Regions from separate parts of the Rothia sp. P4278 genome, predicted to be linked through region 1. Evidence: riboswitches for the same ligand, from Rfam matches in the RefSeq annotation. Region 1 holds a riboswitch; each other region holds the start of a gene.
The links. A riboswitch is a leader RNA that binds a small molecule or an ion and turns the genes downstream of it on or off. The one in region 1 is predicted to bind thiamine pyrophosphate.

Region 1 (2,256 bases):
GATTCTCATTGATGCCGCAGATGATTTTCCCGCTATCCAAAAGTTCACTGAGGCCGCACTCGCCACTGACTCACCCGCCCAAGTCGGTCAGCCCGGCTCCGGAGTCCTTGCACTAATTACCACACATTCCCACTGGGACCATATCCGGGCTTTGCCTGATGCAGTTGCCGGGTGGTCACCCGCCACCTACTGCGGTTCGGCCGATGCCGATGCTATTGCGGAACAGGAAAGTACACGTATTGAGCATCTGCTCAACGGCGGGGAAAACCTCAATCTAGCAGGTATTGAGCTTGAAGTCATCAGCCTGCGCGGGCATACTCCCGGGTCGATTGCTCTTGCCTATCGGGACCCCAGCGGAGAGCACCCCGTCCTCCTATTCACCGGTGATTCCCTCTTCCCCGGTGGGGTAGGCAAGACCCGGGCTCCGGAAGATTTCGCCCAGCTCTTGGCCGATGTTTCAGCGCGTATCTTCTCCCAATATGACGATGCCACGGTCGTTCTGCCCGGCCACGGGGACACCACCACCCTGGGTGCTGAGCGGCCTCATCTGCCCGAATGGAAAGAAAGAGGCTGGTAAGCGCAGGGCTAGCTGAAATCTTAAAACAACTGAACACCAAAGCCCTAAATTTTTATTGTGTTCGGCTTCACCAGCTGTTAGCATAAAACCGATATTTGGTTTGGGGTGCCGCTGGCAGCAGAAGCGGCTGAGATTAGACCCACAGAACCTGCTCTAGTTAGAACTAGCGAAGGGAAACCCATGCGCCGTCCTCTGCCTGCGCCTCTTGCTCATAGCACTTCCGCTCTCGAAACGTCAGTACCCAACGTGCTCTCTATCGCGGGGACGGACCCCAGCGGAGGGGCCGGCGCGCAGGCTGACCTCAAATCAATTGCGGCAGCAGGCGGTTACGGCATGAACGCGGTCACGGCCCTTGTCGCCCAAAACACTCAGGGCGTCAGCGCTGTCGAGGTTCCGCCCGCTGACTTTCTGCGAGCGCAACTCGATGCCGTCAGCGAGGACGTTCGCATTGATGCAGTCAAAATTGGCATGCTAGGCTCTGCTGACATCATCGACACTGTAGCCGCATGGCTCGATAGCAATCCACAGCAGCTTGTTGTGCTTGACCCTGTCATGGTCGCAACCAGTGGGGACCGTCTGCTGGAAACCGAGGCGGAGGATGCCCTACGCCGATTCCTAAAGTACGCCACGGTTATCACCCCCAATATCCCAGAGCTAGCCATTCTGGCCGAAGACTCAGAGCCAGATACCTGGGATTCTGCCTGTGCTCTCGCCCAGGTAGTCGCCGAACGCTACCAGGTCGCAGTTATCGTTAAGAGTGGGCACCTACCGGGTGACCAAGCGGGCAACGCAGTGGTCACTACCCAAGGAACCACAGCCGTCTTCAGACAAAAGAAAATAGATACCTCCAATACTCACGGCACCGGGTGCAGCCTTTCTGCTGCGCTCGCTACACGACTGGCAACAGGGGCAAGCCTTGAAGCAGCCCTGGAATGGACTTCAACCTGGCTTCATGGAGCAATCTCAACCAGTCACCACCTCAGCGTGGGGCAGGGGCACGGACCGATCAACCACTTCTGGCGGCTCTGGGAACAATCACGGGTAGCGGATGCGACGCCGGTAAAACTCGGAGACTTCGAAGCGACCACTAGGCCGCCTCAGATATCGGCGGCGGGCCCGCAGACCAAACGGCTCTGGGAACTCACCGGCCAGATTTGGGACTCAATCTGTGAACTCCCCTTTATCCAGCAGCTTGCATCCGGCACGCTGGCCACTGCAGACTTCACCTTCTACCAGGACCAGGACGCACTCTATCTTTCGAGCTACTCCCGGGCACTTGCTACCCTTAGTGCTAAGGCTCCCTCATCTGCTGAACAGGTCTTCTGGGCGCGAGGGGCGGCGGAGTGCATTGAGGTCGAATCCAGTCTTCACGCTGACTGGCTGGGGCCAGACTATATCAGTGCAGGCCCCTCCCCTATCACCAGGGCCTATACAGACTTCTTGACCTCATCCGCTTCTGTCAACGATTACGCAATCGGGGTGGCGGCGGTTCTTCCCTGCTACTGGCTCTACGCAGAAATAGGTGAAATTCTTGCTCAGGTCAATACTCCCGGTCACCCCTACTCGGCCTGGTTGAGCATGTACGGTTCACCAGAGTTCCGCCAGGCAACTGAGCAGGCTATTGCCTATGCAGAGCAGGTGCTCTCGCAGGCCCCGGGCCAGACCCTGGAAGCGGCTCA
Region 2 (2,256 bases), 200 kb from region 1:
GTGGGTGAGCTGGCCGATGAGGGGGATGTCATCGGGGGTTCCCGGTCGGGCGCGCGCTGTGGCCTCGTGTATTTCGAGTTCGCTCAGGGCGGGCACGAGTTCGTGGGCGTCGCGCAGGAGCTGGTAGATTCCGCCTGCGCTCAGTCCGGTTTGCTGGTCTTCTCGCATGGTGGCTCCTAGGACCAGGGTGTTGTCCTTGCGCGGAACCAGGTAGACGGGGTTGCCCCGGACAACCCCTCGGATGGTCCGGGTGAGGAAGGGCCGTTGGTGGGGCGGGACCGTTAGGCGCAGAATATCGCCGTGGACGGGCCTCAGCGGCAGACTTTCTAGCGAGTCCGGGCCGTGCAGTTGGGTTGCGGCAAGCCCGTTGGCAACTACCACTTGGGTGCTGGCCATGCTCCCTTGGTTCCCATCGGCATCAACCCAGCTCACACCGGTAACCGTACCGTCTTCTAGGGTGATGCCCTGCGCACTTGCACGAATAACCCTTCCCGCAAGCTCTTGGTCAAGGGCACGCATCAGGCGGCGTGGGTCTATCTGGTGGTCTTGGGCTATGGAAACGGCTCCGGCTAGCGAGGGGCTGAGGACGGGTTCACGGCGGCGAGCAGCTCGGGCTCCGATGGGCTCTGGTGTGAGCCCCAGTTCTTGCTGGTAGGTGGCAAGTTCAGTCAGGTGCTGGGCATCGGCCCGGTCAAAGGCCAGCACAAGGGTTTCGGTGGGCCTCCACCCGACGCTCTGGCCGCTAGTGGCCTCTAACCTTGCGACAAATTCGGGGTAGAGCTGGGCGGAGGTACGCATCAGCGGGAGCAGGGCCTCTTGGCGGTACTGCACTTCTGAGATAGAGGCCAGCATTCCGGCGGCGGCAAAGGAGGCACCGCTACCCCGGTGCGGGTCTAACACAATGGGTTGCCGTCCGGCCTGGAGCAAATGCCAGGCTGTACTGAGCCCGATGACTCCCCCACCGATAAGGACGATGTCGGCCTGCTTGGGTGGTGTCGCTTCAGGGTCTTGCCCCGAAGAACCTATCCTTGGTTCCTTCTGGCAGTTGAGCAGGGTACTGGACATGGTGAACAGATCCTTCCGGCGGCATGACCCGCATCAAGTTGACGGTCGGCTTTCGCCCTCTCAGCGCGCTTTGGGCACAGGTGCCGCGCGCTCCCGTATGTTCTGCCCCTAGTATAGGAAGTAACAGTGTCTGAAAAAAATAGATACGTGACTCGGGAGGTAAAAATGCCCCAAAAGAATTTTGTTAACGTCACAGAGCCGTCATATACGCGCGCTCAAGGCCTTGAATTACTGGCCGCGGCTCAGCTCTACCTGTGCACTGATGCGCGCACCGAGCAGGGGGACCTCACAGAATTTTTGACCAAGGCTTTTGACGGGGGCGTGGATATTATCCAACTGCGCGATAAGACCCTGCCGGTCAATGAAGAACTTGAAGCACTCGCGCTACTAAAAGAGATTGCCCACCGGGCGGGCAAACTTTTTGCAGTCAATGACCGGGCCGATATTGCCGCACTGGTAGGGGCAGATATTTTCCACATGGGCCAGACCGATCTGACACCCAATCAGGCCCGTAGTTTGCTAGGCCCCGATGTGATCTTGGGCCTATCAACGCACACACCGGCCCAGGGTCTAGCAGCTTTTAGTCACCCCGACGTTGACTACTTCGCCTGCGGCCCGGTCTGGGAAACTCCCACCAAGCCCGGCCGTCCGGCCGCTGGCCTAGACTACATCAGCTACATCGCCGCCCAGCAACCGCGCAAACCCTGGTTTGCTATTGGCTCTATCAACCAGGAAAGCCTGCCGCAGGTGGTACAGGCAGGAGCCAGCCGGATCGTCGTGGTTCGCGCCCTCATCCAGAGTTCCGATGTTTCTCAGGCCGCTCACCAGCTCCGCCTGAGCCTGCCTCCACTACTCGGGGCATAAGATAACCTGGTAATTCAGCAAGCAGGCAAGGGAAAAGGGGCTTTTCGGTGTACGGTCTTCTCGATGATGTTCTGGGGCACGATTTTGTGTGGCGAGATATCACCTGGCGGGAGCGCGCCCCGGTTCTGACAGTTGAACCTCTCCAAGCCGGTGAGCCAGCGGGGCAGGTTCATACCCTACCTATCACTCCGGGAGCCTTCCTAGGGGTTCGGGTTCTCCAGCCCGGGGAAGAATCTGCGGGAACCTACTGCACCGGTTATGCCCAAGCCAAGACTGATGGACCTGGTTTTACTCACCTGCCCTGCCCCAGCTCCGCCCTGGTGCCAA
Region 3 (2,256 bases), on a different contig from region 1:
ACCAGAGGATGATGTCGCGCCATCGTTCTTCCTCATTGGGGTTGTTTTCTGGCGGTTCGTTGCCGGTGATGCGAACCCAGCTAGCGGCTAGTACCTTGTTGGCCAGGGCGATACCGCCTAGAGAGGCGGCCGAGCCTGCAATTTTTGTGAGGGGGTTCATGAGGGATCCCTTCTGTTGGTGTGGCGGGCCGGATGGCCCCTTGCCCTAAGACTATCAGTACTTATTGTTAGGGTGTGAGTTGCCCGCTAGGGTTGGGGTATAGGGCAGGCAAAGTGAGCGCGGTCTGCTCCTGATGACTGAAGAGCTTATCAGGGGCTTAGGTAGGTGTTCGGGCAAGGGGGGGGGGGGGGAAATCCTCACGGTGCTCCTGGTGGGGCCATGCCCTGTATTTTATGGATGTATGGCCTAGGCTGATAAACAAGATGGAGGTTTTTAGATGAAAGAATTGTTTATCTTTGATGGAAATTGTGGTTTTTGTACGAAAACCGTTGATTATCTTATTAAACTAGACAGAAATAAGCTGGTGGATTTTATTCCTTACCAGGTGTTTGAAAAATCTAGCGAGCAAGAATATGCGTGTGATTTTAGTAAGTCTATTGTTTACATAAAGAACCGTCAGTATTTTACTGGGGCAAGGGGTTTTATGAAGTTTTTAGATAGAATTACCGGCCTGTCGCTGTTCTCAAGAATCTATGATTTTCCCTTGCTGGGTTCCTGCATGGAGGCCGTTTATAGACTTGTCGCTAAGAATAGGAGGTACCTTCCAGGAACTACCCCTTGGTGTGATAGGCAAGATAATTGCTAGCCCTAGAGTATTTAAAGAGTAGTTTTTATAGACACGAGTCTGATTATAAAAATAGAAACTCCCAGTTTCGGTCTTATTTTTTCACAATGCCTGGAATGAATGGATAGTAACCAGTGTTGTGCTGGGGGCCTTTATTCAGCCGCTGTAGTGGAATGTGGAGGGCGCGGCAGTTCACCTTCCTTACCGTCGATGGGTGGATCATGAGCCACCTCATGATTGCTGTAGCTTATGCACAAAGACACTAGGGAAGTCCCGCAGCCTGGATAACTGTTCATTTTTCGTGGGTATCCCGGCTTGCTCTATACTGGAAGGGTTCCATGCTTGGGACCCCGCTCTATGCCGGCGGGTAACCATAAACGACAGGGGAGCGCCAGACTGGCGCTGAGAGTGCACATGCAGACCCTCCAACCTGATCCGGTTAGTACCGGCGCTAGGGAGTCGAAGTAAATAGGCGTACCCAGGTGCGCCGGTGCATGCCCCCTTTGCTGTTCTCACCAAAGGAAGGCTTTATGTCCAAGAAATCCGCGCTCACCTGGCGCGTCAACGATATCGTCGTAGCATCGGTGCTGGCCGTAGCTTGCGCCCTGATCTTCTGGCTCTGGTCAAATTTTGGCTACTCCGCCATCACTACCACCCTAGCCCTGGCCCCTGAATACTCCCCCTTAGCCGGGGGTGTCTGGCTACTTGCGGGTCTGCTGGGGGCCCTGGTCATCCGCAAACCCGGTGCAGCCCTTTACACCGAGATTCTGGCGGCAGTCATCGAGGCCCTCTTGGGCACCCACTACAACTTCACTGTAGTAATCTCTGGCCTAGTTCAGGGCCTGGGTGCTGAGCTGATATTCCTGATCTTCTTCTACAAGGTCTGGAACCTCGCCACCGCCATGCTGGCCGGTTTAGCCTCAGGTGCCGCTATGGGGATCTCAGAAATCATCATTTACTATGCCGGTGAGATGGTGGGTCAAAAAGCAGTCATCTATGTTCTGTGCTCTATGATCTCGGGCCTGGTTCTGGCCGGTCTGGTCTCCTGGTTGCTGGTGCGCGGTCTGGTCTCAACCGGCGCGCTAGATTCCCTGGCAGCAGGGCGGGCCGCTCGCAGGCCTTCCCGCCGGGGCGGACCAGCCAGCTCAAAGGGCTAGGGCGTTGACCGCAGAAGATCATCAGCTTGCGTCCCCCGGCCCAGAGTCAAGAGGCCGGGGGGCCCACTTCCGGGCCCGGGAGTTCGGGTGGCACTACCCGGGGCGGCCCAAGCCCACTTTCTCTAACTTGACCTTCGAGATTGAACCCGGTCAGAAGGTGCTCCTGGTGGGCCCCTCCGGTGCTGGTAAAACCACCCTGCTCCAGGCCTTAGGTGGCCTGCTAGAAGACGAAGACGGCCAATCCCAGTTGGGGGAGCTGTCCGTTAACGGCCTTACTCCCGCCCAATCACGCGGGACCTGCGGGCTCATGCAAC

Region 2: linked by a shared signal. The riboswitch ahead of thiO (glycine oxidase ThiO) and the one ahead of ACN085_RS02630 (bifunctional hydroxymethylpyrimidine kinase/phosphomethylpyrimidine kinase) in region 1 are both predicted to bind thiamine pyrophosphate.
Region 3: linked by a shared signal. The riboswitch ahead of ACN085_RS08315 (ECF transporter S component) and the one ahead of ACN085_RS02630 (bifunctional hydroxymethylpyrimidine kinase/phosphomethylpyrimidine kinase) in region 1 are both predicted to bind thiamine pyrophosphate.

What each region holds. Positions count from the first base shown of each region.
Region 1 is NZ_JBLXXU010000001.1:589,889-592,144, forward strand. Features, by position in the region: gene ACN085_RS02625 (MBL fold metallo-hydrolase) at 1-577, shown strand, start outside; TPP riboswitch at 669-769, shown strand; gene ACN085_RS02630 (bifunctional hydroxymethylpyrimidine kinase/phosphomethylpyrimidine kinase) at 758-2,256, shown strand, end outside.
Region 2 is NZ_JBLXXU010000001.1:390,965-393,220, reverse strand. Features, by position in the region: gene thiO (glycine oxidase ThiO) at 1-1,065, opposite strand, end outside; TPP riboswitch at 1,058-1,172, opposite strand; gene thiE (thiamine phosphate synthase) at 1,231-1,929, shown strand; gene ACN085_RS01750 (hypothetical protein) at 1,977-2,256, shown strand, end outside.
Region 3 is NZ_JBLXXU010000004.1:30,483-32,738, forward strand. Features, by position in the region: gene ACN085_RS08305 (DUF4235 domain-containing protein) at 1-160, opposite strand, end outside; gene ACN085_RS08310 (thiol-disulfide oxidoreductase DCC family protein) at 438-806, shown strand; TPP riboswitch at 1,158-1,260, shown strand; gene ACN085_RS08315 (ECF transporter S component) at 1,316-1,942, shown strand; gene ACN085_RS08320 (ABC transporter ATP-binding protein) at 1,947-2,256, shown strand, end outside.